DNA from 2 places in the Echinimonas agarilytica genome. Region 1 is predicted to be linked to the other one. Evidence: predicted binding sites of a transcription regulator. Region 1 holds the regulator's gene; the other holds the start of a gene.

Region 1 (5,393 bases):
TCATCGGTCGTGTTTGATTCGGTCAGTGTCGTCACGATTAACTCCCTTAATTTGACGCGTTTCGGCGAGATTGAATGTCAGACGCTTGAATGAGTTCACCGGTGTCGTTACCCCAAGCGTTACGTTCGTATGTCACCACGGCGGCCAACTCTTTAAGTGCAAGCTGTTTACCAAACGGAGGCATGGCAGTGCCAGCCTTACCATGGAGCACAATATCGATATGAGCGACCTTATCTTCAAGCACCATTGGACTTCCTCTCAACGCCGGAAACATTCCCGGCAGCCCTTGCCCATTTGGTTGATGACATGCTGCACATGACGCTAGGTAGACTTGCTCACCCAACTCCATCAGCTCTTGCTCGCTCATTTGTAGCGCTAGCAAACGTTGCTCTTCTTCGGCAACCGCGGCTTGTTCAGCTTTTTGCTCAGCCATCCACTGGTCGTAATCCGCTTGCTCTTTTGCAATCACAACGATGGGCATAAACCCGTGGTCTTTGCCGCATAGCTCGGCACATTGACCTCGGTAAATACCGGGCTTGGGTACATTAGTCCAAGCCTCATTAATAAAGCCGGGGTTAGCGTCTTTTTTAACTGCAAATTCAGGGACCCACCAAGAATGAATCACATCATCTGAGGTCATTAAAAAACGCACTTTTTTGTTGATGGGAATAACGAGGGGCCGATCGACTTCAAGTAAGTAATTCTCACTTTTTTCGAGTTTATTATCGATCTGTTGGCGAGGTGTCGCCAGTACACTGAAGTATTCTAGGTCATCCTCAAAATAACGGTAATGCCACTTCCACTGGCTTCCTGTAACTTGAATGGTGACATCGGCATCATCAGTATTTTCCATTGCAATGAGCGTGCTCGTCGCTGGGATGGCCATACCCACGAGGATCACAAGCGGAATTGCTGTCCACAATATTTCTATTTTGGTGCTTTCATGGAAATTGGCGGCAACAGCGCCTCTAGATTTACGATGTTTAATGATGGCGTAAAACATTGCGCCAAACACAATGAAGCCAATCACACAACAAATGTAAAAAATGGTCATATGTAGGTCATACACACGGCCGCTTACTTCGGTAACGCCTTTGGTCAGGTTTAACGGCATATCTTCTGCCATAACTTTACTTTGAATCAGTAAGGCTACAACCGCAGACAGTCCTTTTCGTACAACGCTCACGTTAATTCCTCCATCCAGCACGTGATAAACGAGCGGTATCAGATAACGTAGACAGCATTATGCCGAAGACATAAAAACGTTATTGGTTACATTTAAAGAATTAAGTAAATCTTAGGTTTAGTCTAGAGATCTCTCTAGCAGAACCGTATTTCAAACTTAAGATTCAATTAGATAGAGCAGAAGCTCTATTGCTGGAATTTAGCTAACTAGCTGTTTTTGAATTGGTTGTTTTTTATTCGATTGTTAAATATTTTTAACAATGGATAAAAACTAATTGTTAGAAAGGTGATCTACTTCTCTTGCTCGACTTCTTTCTGAGCAAGAGTAAACGCAGATTTAATGCAGATTATCGTTACTTGCGTCTAACTGATTGTTTTCCAAACATGGAAGCACTATTTTTTGGGCATCAGAACTATGCTGATGAGCAATGATTTTTAACTGAGAGCCGCAGCTTGCAGTGGTATCTTCCATAGGAAATACAAAACTCAATGCGTTTTTTCCTTTAGAAGCAAGCTTTAGCCGCTTGATATCCCGCTCATCTAAAGAATCAGGCCATGCCAATATACATGCTGCATTGTCATTTCGCATCGCTTGTTCAGTGGCCCAAAGCGTATCTGATTCGCGGCGGCCATGAACAATCAGTAAATGCTCAGGTCGCAAGCCCTTCATCTCTGAGATTTCATCTAAAACCCATTTAGGCGGATTGAGTAACACCAACCACCGGCGTTGCTGACTTAACGCTTTGAGAGTCAGTTTTAGCAGTGAGAATACGGCACTGTGTTGGCCTGCCAACACTTCATAAATATGACCACTTTGCCACCCACCATTAGGTAGCTCGCTATCAATAAATGCATGACCAGATGTCACTGTTTTAACAGTATTAAGTCCATTTGGGTGCCAAACACCCGGGTGTTTAATCTTTGTCTGCAGTAAATGTTTCATAACCAATTCCCATTACGAATCACACCAACGGCCAACCCTTCAATATTAAAAGGTTGCGTTCTCAAATCGACTTCGATTGGTGCAAAGTCTTCGTTTTCTGCCAGCAAGGTCACGTGATGCCCTTTTTGTTGTAAACGCTTTACCGTGACATCGTCTTCAACTCTGGCAACTACTACTTGCCCATTTCGTGCGACTTGAGTGCGATGTACGGCCAACAAATCACCATCAAGAATGCCAATGTCTTTCATGCTATCGCCGTGAACACGTAACAAAAAATCAGCCTTGGGACTAAACATCGATGGGTCTACTGCGTAATGTGACTCAACATGCTCTTGAGCTAAGATTGGCTCCCCTGCTGCAACTTGACCAATAAGCGGCAAGCCAGACTCATCATTCGATGCTTCTTCGCCGAGAATTCGAATCCCTCGCGAGGTACCTGCAAGTATTTCAATAACGCCTTTTCGTGCCAGGGCTTTTAGATGCTCTTCAGCAGCATTCGCGCTACGAAAGCCCAACTGGCGAGCAATTTCAGCTCGTGTTGGAGGCATGCCTGTCGCATCAATTGTGTCTTTAATCAGTTGAAAAATTTCAGCTTGTCTTGGGGTTAAAGGTCGCATCTTTATGCCTGTTGTTTTATACAGTACCACTGTACAGTAATACAGTATTGCCATGATCGCAACACAAAATAACAACAGAATATTGTTTTCAAGCTTTGTTATAATTGCGGTTCTTGTACCTACTTTGCAGCTTCAAAAATGATTCATCACTCCAAGTTCTTCGCCTCTATTATGAAGTGGCCATTGAAACTATTGGTTCATACGCGTCCAATTTGTTCTGACGCGATTGAAACGCTGGCTGAAACCAAACAGCCCGTGGTTTATGTCATGGAGAACGATTCTGCCGTTGATACCATGATGCTTGCTGAGATTACCTCCAAAGCTGGCCTTCCCAGTCCATATAGTCACAGCGCACATCCGTCTGTTTTATTTATTAGTGGTAAGCGATTTGGTAGGACTCACCAAACTAGATTGAAAAAAGCGCTTCGCGCCTTGTTGGAAGCTCACAAGGCTTCCCCCGAACTCGATATTCAGCTGCTGCCGGTGCAGCACTTTTGGGGGAGAAATCCCGGCAAGACAAAAGCTGGATTATTGTCTTGGTTGGCCGAACGCCCAACCCCGGGTTGGCTCCGTAAAGCGTGGACGGTTCTGTTTCTTGGACGCTCTCATTTCGTGCGTTTAGCCACACCTGTATCATTACACGAATTTGCCGAGCGCTTTGGCGACAATGACAAAAGTGCTCACCGTATTGCCCGTTTGGCCCGCGCCCATTTTTATCGTCAACGTTTGGCCTCTACGGGTCCTCGTTTACCGAATCATAAGCGCATGTTTAAAGAGCTGTCGAAAAACCCAGCAATTGCGCAAATCACCGATGCAGATCCGGGCAAACAAGAGCAGATGCGCGCACAAGCTCAAGTGTATATGAAGGAGATTGCTGCTACGTATTCTAATACTTTGGTGGTGATATTAGATCGCTTCATGACGTGGTTATGGAACCGCATTTATGGCGGCATCAACATCAACAACATGGAACAGGTACGCCAACTCGCTGAATCCGGGAAGGAAATCGTCTACGTACCTTGCCACCGAAGCCATATGGATTACATGCTGCTTAGTTATGTGATTTATCAACAAGGCTTGGTTCCCCCTCATATTGCAGCCGGTATTAACTTAAATTTCTGGCCGGCAGGTCCAATATTTCGCCGCGGAGGAGCATTCTTTATTCGCCGTTCATTCCGGGGTAACAAGTTGTATTCAACCGTGTTTCGGGAGTATTTGAGTTGGTTGATTAAAGAAGGCTTTCCTGTCGAATATTTTACCGAAGGGGGTCGCAGCCGCACGGGCAGATTGCTGTCGCCTAAAACCGGTATGTTCGCCATGACAGTTCAAAGCCAATTGGTTTCTGAATCTCGGCCGATTGTATTTGTGCCTATCTATTTAGGGTATGAGCACGTCATGGAAGTCACCACCTATTTGAAGGAATTAAAAGGCGAAGATAAAGAAAAAGAAAGCCTTTGGAACAGCCTGAAGATTATTGGCAAACTGCGCAATTATGGACAAGGTTTTGTCAATTTTGGTACGCCTGTATCACTCGACGAACACCTCACCAAAATCGCCCCGCAGTGGCGCCAGGAACGTATGGAGGACCGGCCCAAATGGATGTCCCAAGCGGTCAACTCATTGGCTGAGAATGTGATGACCGAAATCAACAACTCGGCCGCCGTCAACGGCCTGACTTTAAGCACATTGAGCTTACTGAGCTGCGAGAAAAGAGCGCTGAGCGAACAAAGCCTCGCAACATTTATGGATGTATGTTTAAGCCTAGCGCGCAATGCGCCTTACCACGAAAATACCACAGTGCCAGTGCAAACGGGGCAGCAGTTACTAGAACAAACTCTCGCTCTAGAAAAACTCACCGTGACCAAAGACACCTTTGGCAACGTTGTGAGTCTGGATAAATATGGTCAAGTGGTAATGACTTATTACCGCAATAACATCATCCATGTATTTATCATTCCTTCACTGGTTGCTGCGCTAATCGATGCGCGCGACAGCACTAGCAAGCACGATCTGCTGTTCTGCGTTAAGCAATTGTACCCATTGCTAAAAGCCGAGTTATTTTTAGGTAAAAACGCAATGACGCTAACCGAGTATGTGGACGCAATCCTTCAAGATTTAGCGCGCCAACAGTTGGTTGAAATGTCTGCGGAGGGACTCATCACGCCCCCAGAAAAACGCAGCGAAAAGCGCGTACAGTTAAGGCATTTAGGGCAAATATCGGCCGAGACCATTCAACGCTACTCCGTGGTACTTGAGCTATTAACGCGTAATCCCGACTTAAGTCGTAATCAGCTCGAAAAACTAAGCCGAGCAGTTGCTGAGCAACTCGGTCGTTTACACGGTATACGCGCGCCGGAATTTTTCGATAAGCAATTGTTTGCCAGCCTTTGTATTAAGCTAAAAAACATGGAGCTATTGGAACAAACCGAAGAGGCACGCCAAGGACTGCAAGGTTTACGTCAGCTCACCTCTGAATTGGTGAGCACCGAGGTGTACCAGTCGATTGTGCAACTACTGAATCAAGACCAATAAATCGATGCAATAAAACCAACCGTTATCACCATACCTACACGATTATTGGCTCGAAACGCGGCAAAGCAATGCGCTCTGTCGCGGTTTCTGATCCGCCACAATTGATGAATGAACAT
Region 2 (5,393 bases), on a different contig from region 1:
TCTCTCGCAAACAAATTGACGAGTATGGCAAATACGTTGGTGTGTATGGCGCGAAGGGCTTAGCGTGGATGAAAGTCAACAATGCGGCCGAAGGTGATGTGCAATCGCCTGTAGCAAAATTCCTCAATGAAGACGTTATTGCTGCGTTGATTGAGCGCACCGGCGCTCAAGATACCGATATTTTGTTATTCGGTGCCGACAACGCGACAGTCGTTGCCGAAGCGATGGGCGCATTGCGCCTCAAAGCCGGTGAAGACTTTGATTTAGTTGAAGACTGTTGGAAACCGCTTTGGGTTGTTGATTTCCCAATGTTTGAAAAACACAACGGTGGCCTAACGGCGATTCACCATCCGTTTACAGCTCCGATTGGCGTCAGCGCCGAAGAGCTCGAAGCAAACCCAGAAACAGCATTGTCGGATGCTTACGACATGGTACTAAACGGTGTTGAGCTTGGCGGTGGTTCGGTCCGTATTCACGACCAAGATATGCAAAGTGCAGTGTTCCGCATTTTGGGTATTAGCGATGAAGAAGCGCGCGAAAAATTTGGTTTCTTGCTGGATGCTCTGAAATTCGGTGCGCCACCACATGCCGGACTCGCCTTTGGTTTAGATCGATTAATTATGCTGATGACAGGTGCCACGTCTATTCGCGATGTGATGGCGTTTCCTAAAACCACAACAGCAGCTTGTCCGATGACAGAAGCTCCGGGATTAGCTAATCCTGCATCATTGGTTGAATTGGGTATTGAAGCCTATGCCGCCGATGAATCATCTTCTGAAAAATCAGCTGAGTAATATTGATGCTGAAGCGTCCAGTTTCGGTGCTGGTGGTTATCATCACTGAAACTGGCGACGCTGCGATCATGCAGCGAGCGGACGACGACCAATTTTGGCAGTCGGTCACCGGAAGTGTCGAATCAGGGGAAGACATAGAAAGTGCAGCGATTCGAGAGCTTGCTGAAGAAACCGGGCTGACCCCCAAAATGGGACGCTGGATCAATATGAATCATAGCGTTTGTTATACAATTCGCCCTCAGTGGAGGCACCGTTACCCCAGCGGTGTTGTCACCAATACAGAGCACTGGTTCGCATTGGTTTTACCCAAGACTGTTCCTTTGAAGCTCGCACCACTTGAACACCTCGATTACCGTTGGTTGACCGCGTCTCAAGCACAAAGCCAGTGCAGTTCGGCAAGCAACGCAAAAGCAATACAAAGATTACTCGACAGCATGTGATAACAGCACACGAGTCAAGGGAGTAGATTATGGCTGGCCACAGTAAATGGGCAAATATCAAACATCGCAAAGCCGCGCAAGATGCTAAACGCGGTAAGCTCTTCACCAAACTCATTCGCGAATTAACGGTCGCCTCAAGAGAGGGGGGGTCGGATGCCGACGCAAACCCTCGGCTGCGCGCAGCAATCGACAAAGCACTGTCGAATAATATGACCCGAGACACTGTAGAGCGCGCAGTAAAACGCGGTGCAGGCGAGCTAGATGGCCAAGAACTTGAAACGATTATTTACGAAGGTTATGGCCCCGGCGGCACCGCAGTCATGGTTGAAACCATGACTGATAATCGCAATCGAACGGTCAGCACTGTGCGCTCAGCATTTACCAAATCAGGAGGCAACCTTGGCACAGATGGTTCGGTTTCATACCTGTTTACCAAGCAAGGGCTCATTAGTTACGACGTTGGCATTGATGAAGACACGTTGACTGATGCCGCATTGGAAGCGGGAGCCGAAGATATTGTTGAGCATGACGATGGCACCTTTGATGTAATCACCACGCCTGAGACGTTTGGTGAAGTCAAAGACGCACTTGATGCCGCAGGTTTAGCGTCCGTAAATGCTGAAGTAACCCAAGTACCATCGACCAAAGCTGAATTGGATTTAGACACAGCAACTAAATTTATGCGTTTGATTGACACGTTAGAAGATGATGATGACGTGCAAGAGGTTTATCACAATGGTGATATTTCAGACGATGTTATGGCCCAATTAGGATAACCGCATTGGCAATTATTTTAGGGATTGATCCCGGTTCAAGAATTACCGGTTACGGTGTCATACGCGCCCAAGGTAGGCAGCTGGATTATATTGGCAGTGGATGCATTCGAGTTGCCGAAGCGAGCTTGGCAGAGAAGCTACGGCAAATCCACGATGGTGTGCGTGAACTGGTGATTCAATTTCAGCCCGAAGAGTTTGCGATAGAACGTGTTTTTATGTCGAAGAATGCTGATTCTGCACTCAAACTGGGGCAAGCTCGGGGCGCAGCGATTGTTGCTGCGGCCTGCCAAGGTCTACCCGTGGCGGAATATGCCGCCCGAGAAATTAAGCAGGCAGTTGTGGGGAGCGGGGCAGCAGACAAAGCACAAATGCAATCCATGGTGACTCATATCTTAAAGCTCAATGCCACGCCTCAAGCGGATGCGGCAGATGCGCTTGGAGTAGCTCTTTGTCATGCGCATACACGCCAAAGCCTCATTGCTATGGCAGGAAAAACGACCGGCACCACCCGCGGTCGATGGCGATAAACCTCCTTTACTCCTCAGAATACTGTTTTTTTTTACAGTGGTAATGCGCTCGTTTACTTTCTTGTGTTACTCTTCAACAAATTATTTGAGTTGTGGAAATAACACGTGATTGGACGTCTACGAGGTGAAGTTGCCGATAAGCAGCCGCCAGAGGTACTGCTGGAGGTTGGGGGCGTTGGCTACGAAGTTCAAATGCCAATGAGCAGTTTTTATAACTTACCTGAAATAGGTCAGCAAGCCACTATATACACCCATTTTGTGGTTCGAGAAGATGCCCAATTGTTGTTTGGCTTTGGCTCTAAGTCGGAACGCGCCTTATTTCGACAATTAATCAAAACCAATGGTGTAGGGCCTAAATTGGGCTTGGCTATTTTGAGCGGAATGACAGCAGAGCAATTTGTACGCTGTGTAAACCTAGACGATGTAACATCGTTGACCAAGCTCCCAGGCATTGGTAAAAAAACCGCCGAACGCCTTTTGATTGAAATGCGTGACAAACTCAAAGATTGGTCCGGAGATGAGACACAAGACTTTGAACTCACCGCGCCAAATAAAGATATTCAAGCACCAGAGCTCGACGCTAAAACAGATGCAATTAGTGCGCTTGAAGCATTGGGTTACAAACATGCACAAGCTAAACAAGCCGTTTCAAAAATTGCTCAAGCTGATATGAGCTCTGAAACGCTGATTCGCGAAGCTCTTAAATCGATGATGTAATCAAGTAATGGCGATGATACAAAGGATGATTCCATGATTGAAGCCGATCGTTTAATTCAAGCGGATGCGACGCGAGAAGATGACGTCATAGAGCGCGCCATTCGGCCTAAAACGTTGGCCGACTATGAAGGGCAGCCTCATGTAAGCGAGCAAATGAGCATTTTTATTGAAGCGGCTCGTAAACGCAGCGACGCGCTCGATCATTTGCTTATTTTTGGCCCTCCAGGGTTGGGTAAAACCACGTTGGCACATATTGTTGCCAATGAAATGGGCGTGAATATGCGTCAAACGTCCGGCCCCGTATTAGAAAAAGCGGGCGACCTTGCAGCCATGCTGACAAACCTAGAGCCCAATGACGTCCTATTCATTGACGAAATTCACCGCTTAAATCCTGCGGTTGAAGAAGTGCTTTATCCAGCAATGGAAGATTATCAGCTCGACATCATGATTGGTGAAGGGCCAGCAGCTCGCTCTATCAAGCTTGATTTGCCGCCTTTTACGCTCATTGGTGCAACCACAAGGGCTGGTTCTCTTACATCCCCGTTACGAGATCGCTTTGGGATTGTGCAGCGTCTTGAATTTTATAGTGACAAAGACTTAACCCGAATTGTTGGGCGTTCTGCTCAGTATCTGAACATGAACTTGTCGGATACGGGCTCGGAAGAAATTGCTCGTCGCTCAAGAGGGACGCCACGTATTGCAAACCGCTTATTGCGACGCGTGCGTGACTATGCTGATGTACGAAATGACGGGCAGGCCGATCATGATACCGCCAACAAAGCGTTAGATTTATTAGATGTCGACCCAAGGGGGTTTGATCTGATGGATCGAAAACTCATGCTTGCGATTATCGATAAGTTTGATGGTGGACCCGTGGGGCTAGATAACGTTGCGGCTGCGATTGGTGAAGAGCGAGAAACCATCGAAGATGTATTAGAGCCATTTTTAATCCAGCAAGGGTTTATTCAGCGCACTCCTCGGGGGCGAATCGCAACCGAAAGGGCGTTTTTACATTTCTCACGTACCATGCCTACGTCGAATTAATCTTAAGCAAATTTCAAGCAAAAAAAAGCCCGCGTAATACGCGGGCAAAATCTTATGCTTCAGGAAAGAAAATAAATTCAGGGAACTACAAATTCTTGAGATGAATAGGCTCTAGCAAAACCTATTCATCGTAAAAATTGTTGAAAACGAACGGTCATGCCGCTTTCGATGAGGTGCATACTAATGTGAGGGATATCGCGTTACAAACTAGATTTTCTTTGCTTTTTGATTAGAAAAACTAATGCTTTCAGGATTATTTTGATAGTGTGAATAATTTATTAAAATGCACCAGTATCGTTATCTTCTGTGATTGAATAAATCGAATAGATTTAGTGAATAACTACTCAATAATAAGTTTATTTCATTCATAACCATTCATTCGGAAGCGAACTGGCCTAGCATTCGATGAGGTGAGTTAAATTTATATGAAACTTTCTGTATCATTTGACGCTCTTATAAAGAGTGCATAGAACATCAATCAGGGACATTTGTGACAACGGAATTACTATCTTTTGAATGGCCGATACGAGTGTATTACGAAGATACCGATGCGGGGGGGGTCGTGTTTTATGCTAATTACCTCAAATTTATGGAGCGGGCTCGCACCGAGTGGCTCCGACAAATGGGTATTGAGCAAGATCTGTTTCTGACTCAAGGTATTGCCTTTATGGTGCGGCGTACAGAGGTTGATTATCGCGCTCCAGCAGTCTTCAATGACGAGCTCATTGTTGTGAGTCAAATTGTTCAAAAAAAACGCGCCAGCTTAATCTTCCAACAAACAATTCAGCGTAAAAATGAAGTTAGCGCAATCGTGACTGGTCAAGTGACGATTGCGTGTGTAGATTTAGAGCGCGGAAAACCTATTGCTATACCCAAATCTATCATGGAGGTGCTGGCACGTGTCGGCTGAAATTTCTATATTCGGGCTTTTCTTAGAAGCCAGCGTTCTTGTTCAGCTTGTAATGCTGACATTGCTCGGTCTTTCGGTTGTGTCGTGGGCCATGATTTTTCAGCGCAGTCGTATTTATCAGGTGGCACAAACTCGGTTGGGCAAGTTTGAAGACAAATTTTGGTCGGGTTTAGATCTCAATCGTC

Evidence for each region. Region 1 encodes LexA, which represses DNA repair genes until DNA is damaged. Its sites were predicted from a motif close to TACTGTATNNNNATACAGTA; they were not measured.
Region 2: the regulator LexA is predicted to act here: its motif matches at 2,558-2,577, upstream of ruvA (Holliday junction branch migration protein RuvA).

Annotation. Positions count from the first base shown of each region.
Region 1 is NZ_JAMQGP010000008.1:40,645-46,037, forward strand. Features, by position in the region: gene ctaD (cytochrome c oxidase subunit I) at 1-26, opposite strand, end outside; gene coxB (cytochrome c oxidase subunit II) at 47-1,126, opposite strand; gene NAF29_RS14795 (SulA-like leucine-rich domain-containing protein) at 1,523-2,128, opposite strand; gene lexA (transcriptional repressor LexA) at 2,125-2,745, opposite strand; gene plsB (glycerol-3-phosphate 1-O-acyltransferase PlsB) at 2,884-5,277, shown strand; gene ubiA (4-hydroxybenzoate octaprenyltransferase) at 5,265-5,393, opposite strand, start outside.
Region 2 is NZ_JAMQGP010000003.1:259,528-264,920, forward strand. Features, by position in the region: gene aspS (aspartate--tRNA ligase) at 1-794, shown strand, start outside; gene nudB (dihydroneopterin triphosphate diphosphatase) at 800-1,234, shown strand; gene NAF29_RS08430 (YebC/PmpR family DNA-binding transcriptional regulator) at 1,264-2,010, shown strand; gene ruvC (crossover junction endodeoxyribonuclease RuvC) at 2,016-2,537, shown strand; gene ruvA (Holliday junction branch migration protein RuvA) at 2,643-3,254, shown strand; gene ruvB (Holliday junction branch migration DNA helicase RuvB) at 3,288-4,298, shown strand; gene ybgC (tol-pal system-associated acyl-CoA thioesterase) at 4,789-5,208, shown strand; gene tolQ (protein TolQ) at 5,198-5,393, shown strand, end outside.